One region of the Rhizobium sp. WYJ-E13 genome, then DNA from elsewhere that is predicted to be linked to it. Evidence: predicted binding sites of a transcription regulator. Region 1 holds the regulator's gene; each other region holds the start of a gene.
What was found. The regulator LexA, encoded in region 1, represses DNA repair genes until DNA is damaged. The targets are predictions, from matches to a motif close to TGTTCNNNNTGTGTTCNG.
Positions count from the first base shown of each region.

Region 2: KQ933_RS19380 (metallopeptidase family protein) is a predicted target of LexA. The motif match lies at 2,386-2,403, and genes of this name have one in related genera.
Region 3: KQ933_RS02220 (PA0069 family radical SAM protein) is a predicted target of LexA. The motif match lies at 2,523-2,540, and genes of this name have one in related genera.

Region 1 is NZ_CP076853.1:1,331,369-1,335,645, forward strand. Features, by position in the region: gene KQ933_RS06745 (ComEC/Rec2 family competence protein) at 61-2,433, shown strand; gene lexA (transcriptional repressor LexA) at 2,414-3,136, opposite strand; gene KQ933_RS06755 (VOC family protein) at 3,332-4,219, shown strand; gene kdsA (3-deoxy-8-phosphooctulonate synthase) at 4,216-4,277, shown strand, end outside.
Region 2 is NZ_CP076853.1:3,907,033-3,911,309, forward strand. Features, by position in the region: gene KQ933_RS19375 (DNA polymerase Y family protein) at 1-1,380, opposite strand, end outside; gene KQ933_RS33485 (hypothetical protein) at 1,421-2,365, opposite strand; gene KQ933_RS19380 (metallopeptidase family protein) at 2,528-2,965, shown strand; gene KQ933_RS19385 (DUF1737 domain-containing protein) at 2,968-3,174, opposite strand; gene KQ933_RS19390 (CoA ester lyase) at 3,174-4,079, opposite strand; gene KQ933_RS19395 (hypothetical protein) at 4,193-4,277, shown strand, end outside.
Region 3 is NZ_CP076853.1:452,440-456,716, forward strand. Features, by position in the region: gene KQ933_RS02210 (F0F1 ATP synthase subunit B) at 1-214, shown strand, start outside; gene KQ933_RS02215 (ribonuclease HII) at 439-1,131, opposite strand; gene KQ933_RS02220 (PA0069 family radical SAM protein) at 1,297-2,454, opposite strand; gene KQ933_RS02225 (glycosyltransferase family A protein) at 2,594-3,112, shown strand; partial or broken gene KQ933_RS33305 (hypothetical protein) at 3,184-3,485, shown strand; gene moaB (molybdenum cofactor biosynthesis protein B) at 3,509-4,060, opposite strand; gene KQ933_RS02240 (4-(cytidine 5'-diphospho)-2-C-methyl-D-erythritol kinase) at 4,060-4,277, opposite strand, start outside.

The DNA of each region.
Region 1 (4,277 bases):
CAAGCGATTATGACGGGGTTCGAGACAAGAGAACGGCAGGCGCAATCCGTTGATGCCAAGATGGATTTTGCCGATGTCGCACCGCGCGCCATTGTGACGCAACCGGTAAGGACGCAAGCTGCTGTTCCGCTGCAGTGGCGGCTGATTGGCATTGCGAAACAACACGCCGAATCGTCTATTCGCATGGCCGGGGAAGAGGCTGGCCACGGTCGCCTCATTCTCTTCTCGCCGGTCTTTCTCGGTGCGGGTGCCGCGACCTGGTTTCTGGCAGTTTCGGATTTTCCGGCCATCTCGCTTGGTCTCTGCCTGTTTGTCCTCCTCCTTGCCGTTGCGCTCTGCGGATATGGCCGGACGAAATTGCGGGCGACGCTGCTTGCTCTGCTTCTCTTTGCCGGTGGAATGCTTTCGGCACAGGTCGAAACATGGCGGGCGCGGACCTTGATCCTGGATTCCGCCGTAACGACAACGGTGACCGGCCGCATCGAGCGTCGCGAAGGCGATGGAAGAGGGCGCTGGCGCTATATTCTTGCTGTTACCGGAACGGATGCTCCCGAGATCAAGCGTCCACCCAAGCGCATTTCCGTCCTGGTCCGGGGCGCCACGCAGCCCTTTGAGCTTGGTGACGTCATCGAGGGCAGGGCACGTCTCACGCCTCCGGCGGGACCGGCACTTCCCCACCTCAACGATTTTGCCTTCAGCGCCTATTTCGATGGCATTGGTGCCAACGGCTTTTTCTATGGTGCGCCGAAAAAGACTGCCTCGCAGCCGCAGCAGGCGGGCTCGTTCGGTGAGGCGACCCTGGAATGGCTCTATCGGCTCAGGAGCGGCATCGGCGATCGAATCCGCTCCGTCCTGCCGGGTGATACCGGCGCCTTTGCTGCTTCACTTGTCACCGATGAGAGACGGGCGATCTCGGATGAAACGACCGAGGCGCTGCGGCAATCCGGCCTTGCCCACATCATCGCGATCTCCGGTCTCAATATGGCGCTCTCCGCCGGCATCTTCTTTGTCGGCCTGCGGGTCATCCTCAGTCTTTTTCCCGCCATTGCCCAAGCATGGCCGACCAAGAAAATCGCGGCGGCCGGCGCGCTCGCTGCGGTGACGGCTTATTATCTGATCTCGGGTTTTGCCGTCTCCGCCGAACGCGCTTTCATCATGATGGCGATCATGCTGGTTGCCGTCTTCTTTGACCGGCCGTCGATCAGCCTTAGAAACGTGGCGCTGTCCGCGCTCGTGATCCTTGCAGTCTCGCCATCGGAGGTGCTGGGGCCGAGTTTCCAGATGTCCTTTGCCGCAACGCTTGCCCTGGTCGCCGGTTACGACCTCTGGAAAGTGCGTCCGATGCGGGAGAATGCCTTTGCCAAGCTGCCGATCCTCAAACCTGTCCTCATGATTGGCGGCTTCTTCGGCGGCATTTTCCTGACGTCGCTCATTGGCGGTTTCTCGACCGCGCTGTTTTCGATCGATCATTTTCACCGGCTGACTGCCTACGGCCTGCCGGCAAATCTCGCGGCCATGCCTGTCATTTCCTTCATCGTCATGCCTGCCGGGATGCTGGCGATGCTGCTGATGCCTTTTGGCCTCGATGGCCCGATGTGGCAGATCGCAGGATTCGGGCTCGATCTGGTGATAAAAATCGCAAAGACGGTATCGAGCTGGGGCGGCAATATCGATGTGGGCCGTTTGCCCGGCTGGTACTTCCCGACAGCCGTCTTCGGGTTTCTGCTGCTAACCTTGCTCAGAACCAGACTGCGGCACGCCGGAACAGCAATCGTTGCGGTTTCCACGCTTGCCGTCGCGTTGCTTCCGGTCGAGGCGATGCCCGACATCACCATCGCCGAAGATGGCGGCCTGGTTGCTGTTGTCGATGGAGAGGCGATAGCTTCGAATCGCGAAAAGCCTCCTGCCTTCATCTTCGAACAATGGCAGCGGGCGCTTACCATGGAAGAGCATCGAAAGCCGTTCATGCTCCAGGCTGTCAATGTCCCCGCTGCGCCTGAAGGCAAACAGCTGCAGCTGTCACGGGATCAGCAGGACGAAGCCAGAGCAGCAATGAGACATGCCGCCGCAAGCTCGCCATCGCGCTTCTCCTGCCAGAAGGGCGCCTGGTGCACTGCCTTGCTCGGGAATGGAAAGAAACTGACGATCATCGACAATGCAGCCTATCTCGGGCCGGCCTGCGATACGGCCGATATCGTCGTTACCCCTGTCCGTTTGCGGTTTGACCATTGTCGCTCCGGCGCATTGCTCTTTACTGGCGAGACACTACGCAGAACAGGCTCGATCGAACTTCGTTTTACCGATAAGGGAACTGAGATCACAACTGCATTCGACACGTTGCGACGGCCCTGGATGCGCCACCGTGCCTATGATTGGCGCAGCGACAGTTTCGCAGACGCCAGTACGTCACCAGTCAGTGATAGCGGCGAATGAGGCCGACGAGCTTGCCCTGGACCTTGACGCGATCCGGCGGGAAGATGCGCGTCTCATAAGCGGGGTTTGCTGCTTCGAGTGCAATCGATGCACCCTTGCGGCGAAAACGCTTGAGCGTCGCTTCCTCCTCGTCGACGAGTGCCACGACAATATCACCGGGATTGGCGGTGCTGCCGTTGCGGATGATGACCGTGTCGCCATCGAAGATGCCGGCTTCGATCATCGAGTCGCCACGAACCTCGAGCGCATAATGCTCACCCGAGCCCAGCATGTCGGCGGGAACATTGATGTCGTGCGTATTGTTCTGGATTGCCGAGATCGGCACGCCGGCGGCGATGCGCCCCATGACCGGCACAGAAATCGAATTGCCGTTGTCGGCAGCAGGTGCAGGCTTTGCCGGAGCGGGAGCCAACGGCTGAGGCTTTCCGAGGCTGCCCTCGATGACGCTCGGCGAAAAGCCGCGCCGAGGCTGCAGGCTTGGGCTGTAGGCTTCCGGCAACTTGATGACTTCGAGCGCGCGTGCCCGGTTCGGAAGCCGGCGAATGAAGCCGCGTTCCTCAAGCGCCGTGATCAGCCGGTGAATACCGGATTTAGAGGCAAGATCCAGCGCATCCTTCATCTCGTCGAAAGACGGCGGAACGCCTGACTCCTTCATCCTTTCGTGAATGAAAAGAAGGAGTTCCTGTTGTTTGCGTGTGAGCATGGCGTGTACCCCAGTCTTGAAACAAATCCAGAACGGACACTATATGTTCCATATGTGTTCTGCAAGTAGCTAAATTTTCGTAAAACTTCTGTTCATTCTGCAGAGAATTTTATTTTTATCGGCGGAAAGCCTGCCTGGCCTTGCTTCGTAGCGTCTGCTGAAGCACATCTCCTGGTGATTGCTAGAGAGTAGCCGATGACCCAGGACATGCTTCCGATTGATCATCTCGTTTTGCCGGTTACCGATATCGACCTTGCCCGCGAAAGGCTGGGCAAGCTTGGTTTCACCGTCGCGCCCGATGCCCGCCATCCCTTCGGCACGGAAAATGCCTGCGTTTTCTTTACCGACAAAACCTACCTTGAGCCATTGGGTGTCGCGAGTGTGGAGGAGAGCGAGGAGACGGCGCGTGAGGGCAATGTCTTCACTGCCCGCAATCAGGCTTTCCGTTTCCGCTGCGGCAGCGAAGGATTGTCCGCCATCGCCTTTGCGACAGGGGATGCAAAGCAAGAACATTCTCGTTTCGTGAAGGGCAGCATCAGTGCCGGTCCTGTGCTGCAGTTCGAACGTCCAGTGAAAATGCCCGATGGTGCAGAAAGTGTTGCCGGCTTCCGGCTCGCCTTCGCTGGCGACCTACGGGCACCGGATTTCTTTCTCTTCGCTGTCGAGCGCATCAACCCGCTTCCGGCCAGCCGCAGCGCGCTGGAGATCCATGCCAATGGCGTGACAGGCATTGCCGAGATCGCGCTCGCGGCGCCCGAGCCGACAGCTTTCGGCGAGTTCGTTCGCGCGGCGGCAAAAGCCGCTTCTGCCGATGTCACGAGTTTCGGGCTGGAGGTGCCGACCGGAAACGCAAAGATCAGCCTGATGACCCCAGAGGGGCTGGAGGCCTATTTCGATCTGGCGACGCCGGATAGCGATCGCGGCCTGCGCGGCCGGGCGATCCTCTTTGCGGTTGCCGATCTGGCCGTGACAGAAGCGCATTTGGCTGCTAACGGGGTGACCTATACACGCAAGGCCAACCGTATTCTTGTGAAGCCCGCGCCCGGTCAGGGCACGCTCTTCGCCTTCGAGGAAACACCATGAGCTCCAATACCAATGCAGAGGTCCGGATCGGCGAAGGCGCTGGCCAGGTTCTGTTTTC
Region 2 (4,277 bases), 1.8 Mb from region 1:
ATTCTTACCATAGAGGCCTCGGCGATAAATCCAGAAGCGATGTCCAGCATCATCCTCGATCCGGAAATAGTCGCGCGCCTCGGCATCATCGCCATCGGCCCACCATTCCATGGCGATCCGTTCCGGCCCTTCGCTCTTTGCCACCAGATGCCGCATGCGCCGCCATCGGAAAGCCTGCGGCGCACCGTCAGGCACTTCGGCAAATGCGACCTCGACAGGCTCGGGCGTTGCAAAGAGCCGCAGGGGCCTCTCCTCGCGGAAGGGAAGGGTATTGTTCTGCTCCACCTTGCGCCGTGCCGGAAGGCTTTCCATTGCCGGCACCGTGATCACGGCACGCTCCGGCACATGGCTCTCGCGAAGCTGGAAGCTTTGCAGGCAATCCGCGCCAAGCCGCGCCGCAACACGATCGACAAAAGTCGAAAGCGAGATTTCCCCTTGCCGATCGCCTTCGAAATCGCCCTGCGCATCATGGAACGGATCATGCCGCAGCACGTTCAGGCGCAGGATCTCGAAACCATAGCCGGCATCGATATCGTCGTAGATAACCTGCAGCCGCTCCGAAAACAGCCCTGCGACGAGCTTCGGTTCGCGAATTGGCCGTGAAGCGCCGACGGAAATGCGGAAAACCCTGCCATCGACACGAAACAGCACCAGCTCGAACACCCTTCCACCAGCGCCTCGCGCCTCCAGTGACGGTTTCAGTGACACGGCAACCTGTCCGGTGACAGCAAGGATCTGTTCTTCCGTTCCGATCGGCTCGACCAGGCGGCGTTCGGACGAGAGGCTGGCGACGGGACGCCGGGGCGAGATCGGCTCTTCCTCGCGCCCCAGTGCTTGATCGAGGCGCAGAAGCAGTGTCGGCCCGAAGCGGCGGGTCAGCGGCGCCCGCGGCGCATGGATGACGTCGCCGACATATTTGAGGCCAAGCTTCCTCAAGGCATCAACAGTCTGGCCTTCCAGCCGCAAGGCCGCGACGGGCAGCGGTATCAGCATACGCTCCGTCTCCTCATCCTCCACGACGCCGCCTTGTCCGAAGCGGGAGACGGCCCAGGAAAGACCCGGCGATGAGGAGATCGCGCCGCGCACATCGAGCCCCATATGAAAGAGCCGCGACAGGATATCCTTGAGAAGCGCGCTTTCACCGCCGAAGAGATGGGCACAGCCGGTAATATCGAGAAACAGCCCGTCCTTACCGTCGAGCGCTACCATCGGCGTATAGCGGTCGCACCAGTCGGCGATCGCTTCCAGCAGCCGGCAGTCGGCCGCAGGATCCTCTTCCACGACATCGAGCGCCGGATACATGGCGCGCGCTTCGGCAACGCCCTGTTCCTTCCTCAATCCCAACTTCTCGGCGAACTCGTCCAGCGCCGTCAGCCGCATGGCATTGTTGAGCTTGCCGGAACAGACGATCGGTGACGCTTCAGGACGCCCTTTCGAACGCCAGGACAGACCCCATCGCTTGCGCGCGATGCGGTCCGTCGCCAGATGCGGAAAGCTGAGCGCCAGAATGCGCTGACTGTTCGCCTGGAGGACGAGCGAAACCTGGTTCGTCGATGGGGAGAAATTCGCGTTCATGGGGGTTCCACTCCAGAAGAAAGGAGAGCGGGGCCGGATTGCGGCTCTTCTCCAGCGTGAGACGGAAAATCGGATTGCCGATGCTGCCGGAAAGCTTCGATCCGTCCGGCAGCGGCCGCAAGTCAGACGGCGCCGGTTCGACATGCAGGCGGAAAGCAGCGCTACTCGCCTCCTCCTCCCCGGCCTGGCGGACGAGAAAGAGCGGACGGCGGACAGCGCGCGCCCTGAGACTGAGCCGGCGGCTTTCGGTCAGGCCGAAATGCAGGGGATTGCCGCGCACTTCGAAGACGACGACCGAGAAGGCAGCACTTTCGATGGCCGCTTCCGCCAGCCAGAGCGCGTCCTCCAGCTTGCGCGGCGCGGCATGGAAAAACCTTTCCGGCTTCAGCCCGAAATCCTTCAGCCCCGGAGCATAGGGGCGACCCGCCTCCAGTGTGCCGACGGCATCACCGATCCAGAGCAACGGCAGCAGCCTGCTGGTGTCCTCCTCCTGCTTCTGCAGTCGCGCCGCAATGGCCATCGCCAGTCCACTCGCCGCCCCTGCATCGCCGGAACTCGCCGCGCGGAACTCGGTAATCGCATCGAGCTGCAGACCGCCTTCCAGGGCCTTATCGAACGGTTCAATGCCAAAAGACAGCCGAGGCAGAATGTGCTCCTGCCGCCTCTCGCGTCCTTCCGCCAGGGCTTCCCTTTCCGCCGCAGCAAGCGTCGGCGCGGGTTTTCCCTCCAGTCGGGCAATGGTTTCGCGGAGCGCAAAAAGCCGCTCGCGCGCCAGGGCGGTCTGCGCCATGGCGTTCACTCCATTCATCTTGTTCCTGTTATGTTCTTATAGATTCCAGAGCTCTAATAGAGAGTCAACCGGCATTTTATAAGAATTTATTCCTGCCTTTGATTCCGCACTCGAAAATCGGCAATAAAGGTTCTATATGGGCCGGCAAAGGAAGGAATATTCATGGCCCAGATAGACCAGAGCGATGATTGGCGGGACCGCCACGCGCCGACGATCAGCGCCTTCGAGTCGCTGGCAATGGAGGCCTACAGCCATCTGCCGGACGAATTTCGCAAGCTGACGACCAATCTGACCATCGAGATCGAGGATTTCCCCGATGACGAAGTCTTTGAGGATATGGCGCTGGAAACGCCCTTCGACCTGCTCGGCCTTTTCGAAGGCCGCGGCATCTCGGAACGCTTTACCCTGGAAACCGGGGAGATGCCGAACCGCATCCGCCTCTATCGCCGTCCGATCCTCGATTACTGGGCAGAAAATGACGAGACGCTGGGTGACATCATCACCCATGTGCTGATCCATGAGATCGGCCACCACTTCGGTCTCAGCGACGATGACATGGAACGCATCGAGGCGAGCGCCGAAGAGGCTGCTGAACGCTGATATTATTGCTCGGACAGCTTCATGTCCGGGTCATAATCCTTGCCCTCGACCTCCTTGACGACCGACTGGCCGCACTGCATCTGGCCAGTCGCAGCGTTGAAGGCATAGGTGGGCGAACCGGATAGTGACCAGCCCTTGTTCAGCGCCGCCGTCACCTTGTGGCAGAAGGAAGCGTCGTCAGGACCTGTCAGGAAGCGGTAGAGTTTCATCAGGCGGGCTTTCTTGCAGAAATCAGGTGCGCTTTATGAACCAGAGCTTCGGCCTGGACAAGATGCAGCCGCTCGATCATCCGTCCGTTCGCATTGATGACATTGAGCCCTCCGGTAACCGGATCGGCGAAGGCAGCAATGATGGCCTCCGCCTCCGCGATGTCCTCCGCGCTTGGCCCGAAATGCCGGTTGGCGGCTACAATCTGTGCCGGATGGATCAGCATCTTGCCAACAAAGCCCATGGCGCGGCCCTGCCCGCATTCGGTATCGAAGCCATCGCCATCCTGGAAATCGTTGAAGACGCTGTCGAGCGCATCGAGACCGTAGGCCTTTACCGCCAAAACGACCTGCATCAGCCAAGGCACGAGATAGGTTCGCCCCGGCTGCGGCAAGACGCCCGTTTCCTTGCGCAAATCGTTGAGCCCGACGACTAGGCAATCAAGCCGCGATCCCGGCGTGCGGCCGGATTCAGTGATCGCTGCGGCATTCAGCACGCCGCGCGGCGTCTCGATCATCGCCCAGATCCGCAATTCTTCCGGCGCATAGGCCTCGGCAAGCAGGTCGTTGATATCAGTCACATCCTGTGGCTCATCCACCTTCGGAAGGAGAACGGCATCGGGCGAAAGCGCCTTGACGAGTTCCAGATCCGCCAGCCCGAATCCGGATGACAAAGAATTGATACGAATGATCCTTTCCTTGCTTTCGAGCGGCGGCCCGGCAAAAAAGGCCTTCAGATTATCGCGCGCTTCCGCCTTCTTCTCGGGCGCGACGGAATCCTCCAGATCGAAAATAAACGCATCGCAATCAAGGGAATGGGTCTTTTCAAGTGCACGCGCATTGATGGCGGGCACGCTCAGCACCGAGCGGCGCAAACGCAGGGAACGAAGAGGTGGTGTTCGGCTCATGGACCATTAGTGCCAAGCTTCGCAAAGCCCTGCAAGACAACAAAAAGCCATGCTTGGCTTGCAGAGAGGAAAAAGAAGGACCACATTCCTTTCCGTAGAAAGGTCTTTAACCGATGCAGAACATTCGCTCCATCTTCTTCATGCTCGCTGGCGCCACCGTTTTCGTGGCCATGCTGCTTCTTACCTTTTCGGTCACGC
Region 3 (4,277 bases), 880 kb from region 1:
GAAGAGGACGGAAGAGTTCGTCGCCAACCGCACGGCTCTTTCCGAGCAGAAGATCAAGCAGGCCGAAGCCGACGCAATGAAGGCTGTTCGCTCCGCCGCAGTCGATCTCGCCATCGCAGCCGCTGAAGCCGTGATCGGTAAGCAGGCTGATGGCAAGGTTCAGTCCGAGCTCTTCGGTCGGGCCGTCGGCGAAGTGAAGACCCGTCTGAACTGAGCTGCAGCGCTGCAGGATTGGAAAAGCCCCGCTTCGGTGGGGCTTTTTGTTTTTGGCAGATGCCGTGTGATTGGCGTGATGTGTGAGCTTTTGATGGCTGCGCGAAGCACCTAAGAGCAGCCCCTTGGGAACCGGCTCAGAAGCGCTCTGTATGAGGCAAATGGCCCCTCCGGCGCTTCCCGCCCCATGCGGCTCGCAAGGAAACGAGGCGGTGGCGCTGGAGTCTACTCCTCCAGCATCTCTCCATTCACCTCTCCCACGACGCCGTCCTGGCGCAGTGGCCGGAAGCTCATCCGGTGCAGCGGGCACGGCCCGTGCTTCTCTATGCCGGAGCGATGCTGCGCCGTGCCATATCCGACATGAGCGGCAAACCCATATTCGGGAAACACCAGATGCGCCCGCGCCATCATCCGGTCGCGCGTCACCTTGGCGACGATGGAAGCGGCGGCGATCGAGACGGAGCGTGCGTCACCCTTCACCACGGCCTGCCCGGGGCAGTCGAGCCCTACAGGCACGTCCAGCCCATCCGTCAGTACATAACTTGCGGGTATGGAAAGGCCGCAAATCGCACGGCGCATAGCGTCGAGGCTTGCCTTGCGGATATCGGTTTCGTCGATGCGTGTAGAGCTGGAGGAGGCGATGGAGACTGTTGCGGTCGCAAGAATTTGGACGAACAACTCCTCGCGCCGCTGCGCTGAAAGCTGCTTGGAATCGTTGAGACCCTCAGGAATGCGCTTGGGATCGAGGATCACGGCTGCAGCGACGACAGGACCGGCAAGTGGTCCGCGTCCGGCCTCATCTGCGCCCGCAACAGGCCAGTGACCAGCCTTGCGGGCTTTCAGCTCCAGCCGGAAATCCGGCACGAGGGGAGCCTCTTCAAAGAGCAGAGGAGAATCGGGTGACGTGCGACGTTTCATGCGGTTGAACTTCGCACGCCAACCCGATTTCCTGCAAGCCCCCGGATCAGGGCGGCGACGGCCGGGGGCGGTCCAGCGGATGGTGCGGTCAGGGCCATCCGCGGGAATTGCGTAAGGCAGAAGACGCGGGGCAGGTCTTCTTTACGCCTCACGCAAGCTCGTTAATCACAGCAGCGAAAGCTGCACGCCGCTGCCATTGGGCGGCACAAACAAGTCGTCGCGCAGGGCAAGGCTTCGACGGGTCAGCTCAAGCCGCTTTGCCGCCATCTCGAAGCGGCGGGCGATCTGCCAGGCATAGGGTCCCGCACCCTTCATGCGCTTGCCGAACTCGGCATCATAATCCTTGCCGCCGCGCATCGAGCGCACCAGCGACATGACATGGCGATAACGATCAGGATAATTCTGCAACAGCCAATCGCGGAACAGCGGGCTCACTTCCAGCGGCAGCCGCAGAAGCACATAGCTCGCTTCTTCAGCACCCGCCGCCTTGGCGGCATCCAGGATGCGTTCCAGCTCGTGATCGTTGAGTGCGGGGATGACCGGCGCGGCCATCACTGACGTACGCACACCAGCCTCGGAAAGCCCACGGATCGCCTCCAGCCTGCGCGTCGGCGTCGATGCCCGCGGTTCCATGAGGCGGGCAAGTTTGCGGTCGAGCGTCGTCACTGAAATGCCGACACGCACGAGGTTCTTTGCCGCCATCTCCGTGAGGATATCGAGGTCGCGCAGGATCATCGCCGACTTGGTGACGATCGCCACGGGATGATTGGCCTTATTCAGCACTTCGAGGAGTTGCCGCATGACGCGCCATTCCTTCTCGATCGGCTGATAGGGGTCGGTATTGGTACCAATCGCGATGACGCGCACCTTATAGCCCGGCTTGGCGAGTTCGCGCTCCAGAAGCTTAGGCGCATCCGGCTTGGCGAAGAGCTTGCTTTCGAAATCCAGCCCCGCCGAAAGGCCCATATAGGCATGCGTCGGCCTGGCGAAACAGTAGATGCAGCCATGCTCGCAGCCGCGATAAGGGTTGATCGACCGGTCGAAGGAAAGATCGGGAGATTCGTTGCGGGTGATCGCCGTGCGCGGCTTTTCGACCTGCACATCCGTCTTGAAGGGCGGCAGTTCCTCAAGCGTCTGCCAGCCATCATCGAAGGTTTCGCGTTGTGTTGGCTCGAAGCGGCCGCTGGGGTTCAGCCCCGCACCGCGGCCGCGCCGCCGGTCAACTTCGATGCGCAGCCCCGAGGCCGCGATCATCGCATCGGCAATATCAGCCGTATTGGCAGGCGCAAATGCGGCCTGCCCTGCAAGGGACTGTGGTCTCATCGGATTCTCCAGCGGCGGAAAACGCTCGATCCCGCTCGTTTTGATGATTAAATTCCTATCGGCAAAAAGAGAACAATGCAAGAACAAAATGAGGAAAGTCCCGCTGGCAAAATTTTGTGCGGCGCTCTATAAACAGGCAATGTTGACTGTCGTTCTTGAATGCCAGGATCAGGAATCTGAGCTGGCCCAGACTCTATCGGTATTGGTGGCAGGCGCCGTGGAAGGCCTCGTCAGCGATGTGGTCGTGCTCGATCACGGCTCGCGCGACGGCACGGCCCGGGTGGCGGATGCCGCTGGCTGCCGTTTCCATTCACAATGGGATATCAAGGATATCATCCGATCCGCCCGCGGCGAATGGCTGCTCTTCGTCGAGCCGGGCGCAAGACCGCAGGCGGGCTGGATCGACGAAGTCTCGGAATATGTGGTCTTGAATAAGGTCTCTGCGCGCTTTACCGCCTCGCGTGTCTATCGACGCCCCTTTTTCCAGCGTGTCGGCCGTGCCAGACCACCGCTGGAACTCGGCCTGCTCATGCCCAAGAAGCTTGCCGTATCCGCTGCAAAGAGCGGCATGCGCCTTACCGAATTCGTCAAGGCGCAGAAACCACGCCAACTCTCCAGCGAATTGATCCCTTCCTGGGTTGCCCGCGCTGCCCGGTAGCGTGATGTTGTAGACAACAGGTCAGCGAAAATCTCCTCTTCTGCCGGATTCCCGGCGAAAGGAGGTGCGTCATGCTGCGCAATAAGGTCTACGGCCCGCTGGCCGTCATATTGACGATATTGGTGATCGCGCATCCGCTTCCGGCAGCATCGCAGATGATGCGCAGTTGCGCAGGCCGATCCGAGATCGTCAGTACATTGCTGAAAAGCTCACGGCAGTCGGACTGATCAACCAGAACGCCATTCTTGAGGTTAATGCCGCCGAAAGCGGCACCTGGATGCTCGTCGTTACAGATGTTCACGGCATAAGCTGCGTAGTGCTGTTTGGTGATAGCTGGGACACAATGCCCAAGCTGCCGGGCCTTGCGACATAGGGAAAGCTGCTGCTGTAGCAAGTCTACTTCGTCGCGCCGCGTTTCAGGTGCTCGTCCAGACGCGGCATGATCTCCACGAAATTGCAGGGCATATGGCGGTAGTCGAGCTGCGCCTCTAGGATGCCGTCCCACGCATCCTTGCAGGCGCCGGGAGAGCCCGGCAGCACGAAGATGAAGGTGGCGTTGGCGACACCCGCCGTGGCGCGCGACTGAATTGTCGAGGTGCCGATCTTGTCGTAGGAAATCCGGTGGAACACCGCCGAAAATCCATCCATCCGCTTTTCGAAGAGTGGTTCCAGGGCGTCGGGTGTCACGTCGCGGCCAGTAAAGCCGGTCCCGCCCGTGGTGATGATGACGTCGATTTCCTTGGCTTCCGTCCAGGCCCGCACGCGTGCGGTGATCCTCTCGCGGTCGTCAGGCACGATGTCGCGGTCGATCAACTGATGTCCGGCTTCCGCAATCCGTGCCGCGAGCGTATCGCCGGATTTGTCATCGGCCAGCGTGCGCGTATCCGAAACTGTCAGCACGGCGATACCGAGGGGAACAAAAGCGCGCGTTTCGTCCAAGCCTGCCATCATACACCTCCTGCAAAAGTCTCCGTTGCCTGGAAATACCAGTCCGGGCGGGCGGCGTGAAGACGCTCGGCTGCACGCAACGCAGCAACGGGTGTCTCGAAGATGCCGAAGCAGGTCGCGCCAGAGCCGGACATGCGGGTGAAAAGCGCGCCTTCCGCTGTGAGCATGTTCGAAATCTCGGCGATTTCGGGAACCAGCTCTCGCGCCGGCGGCTCGA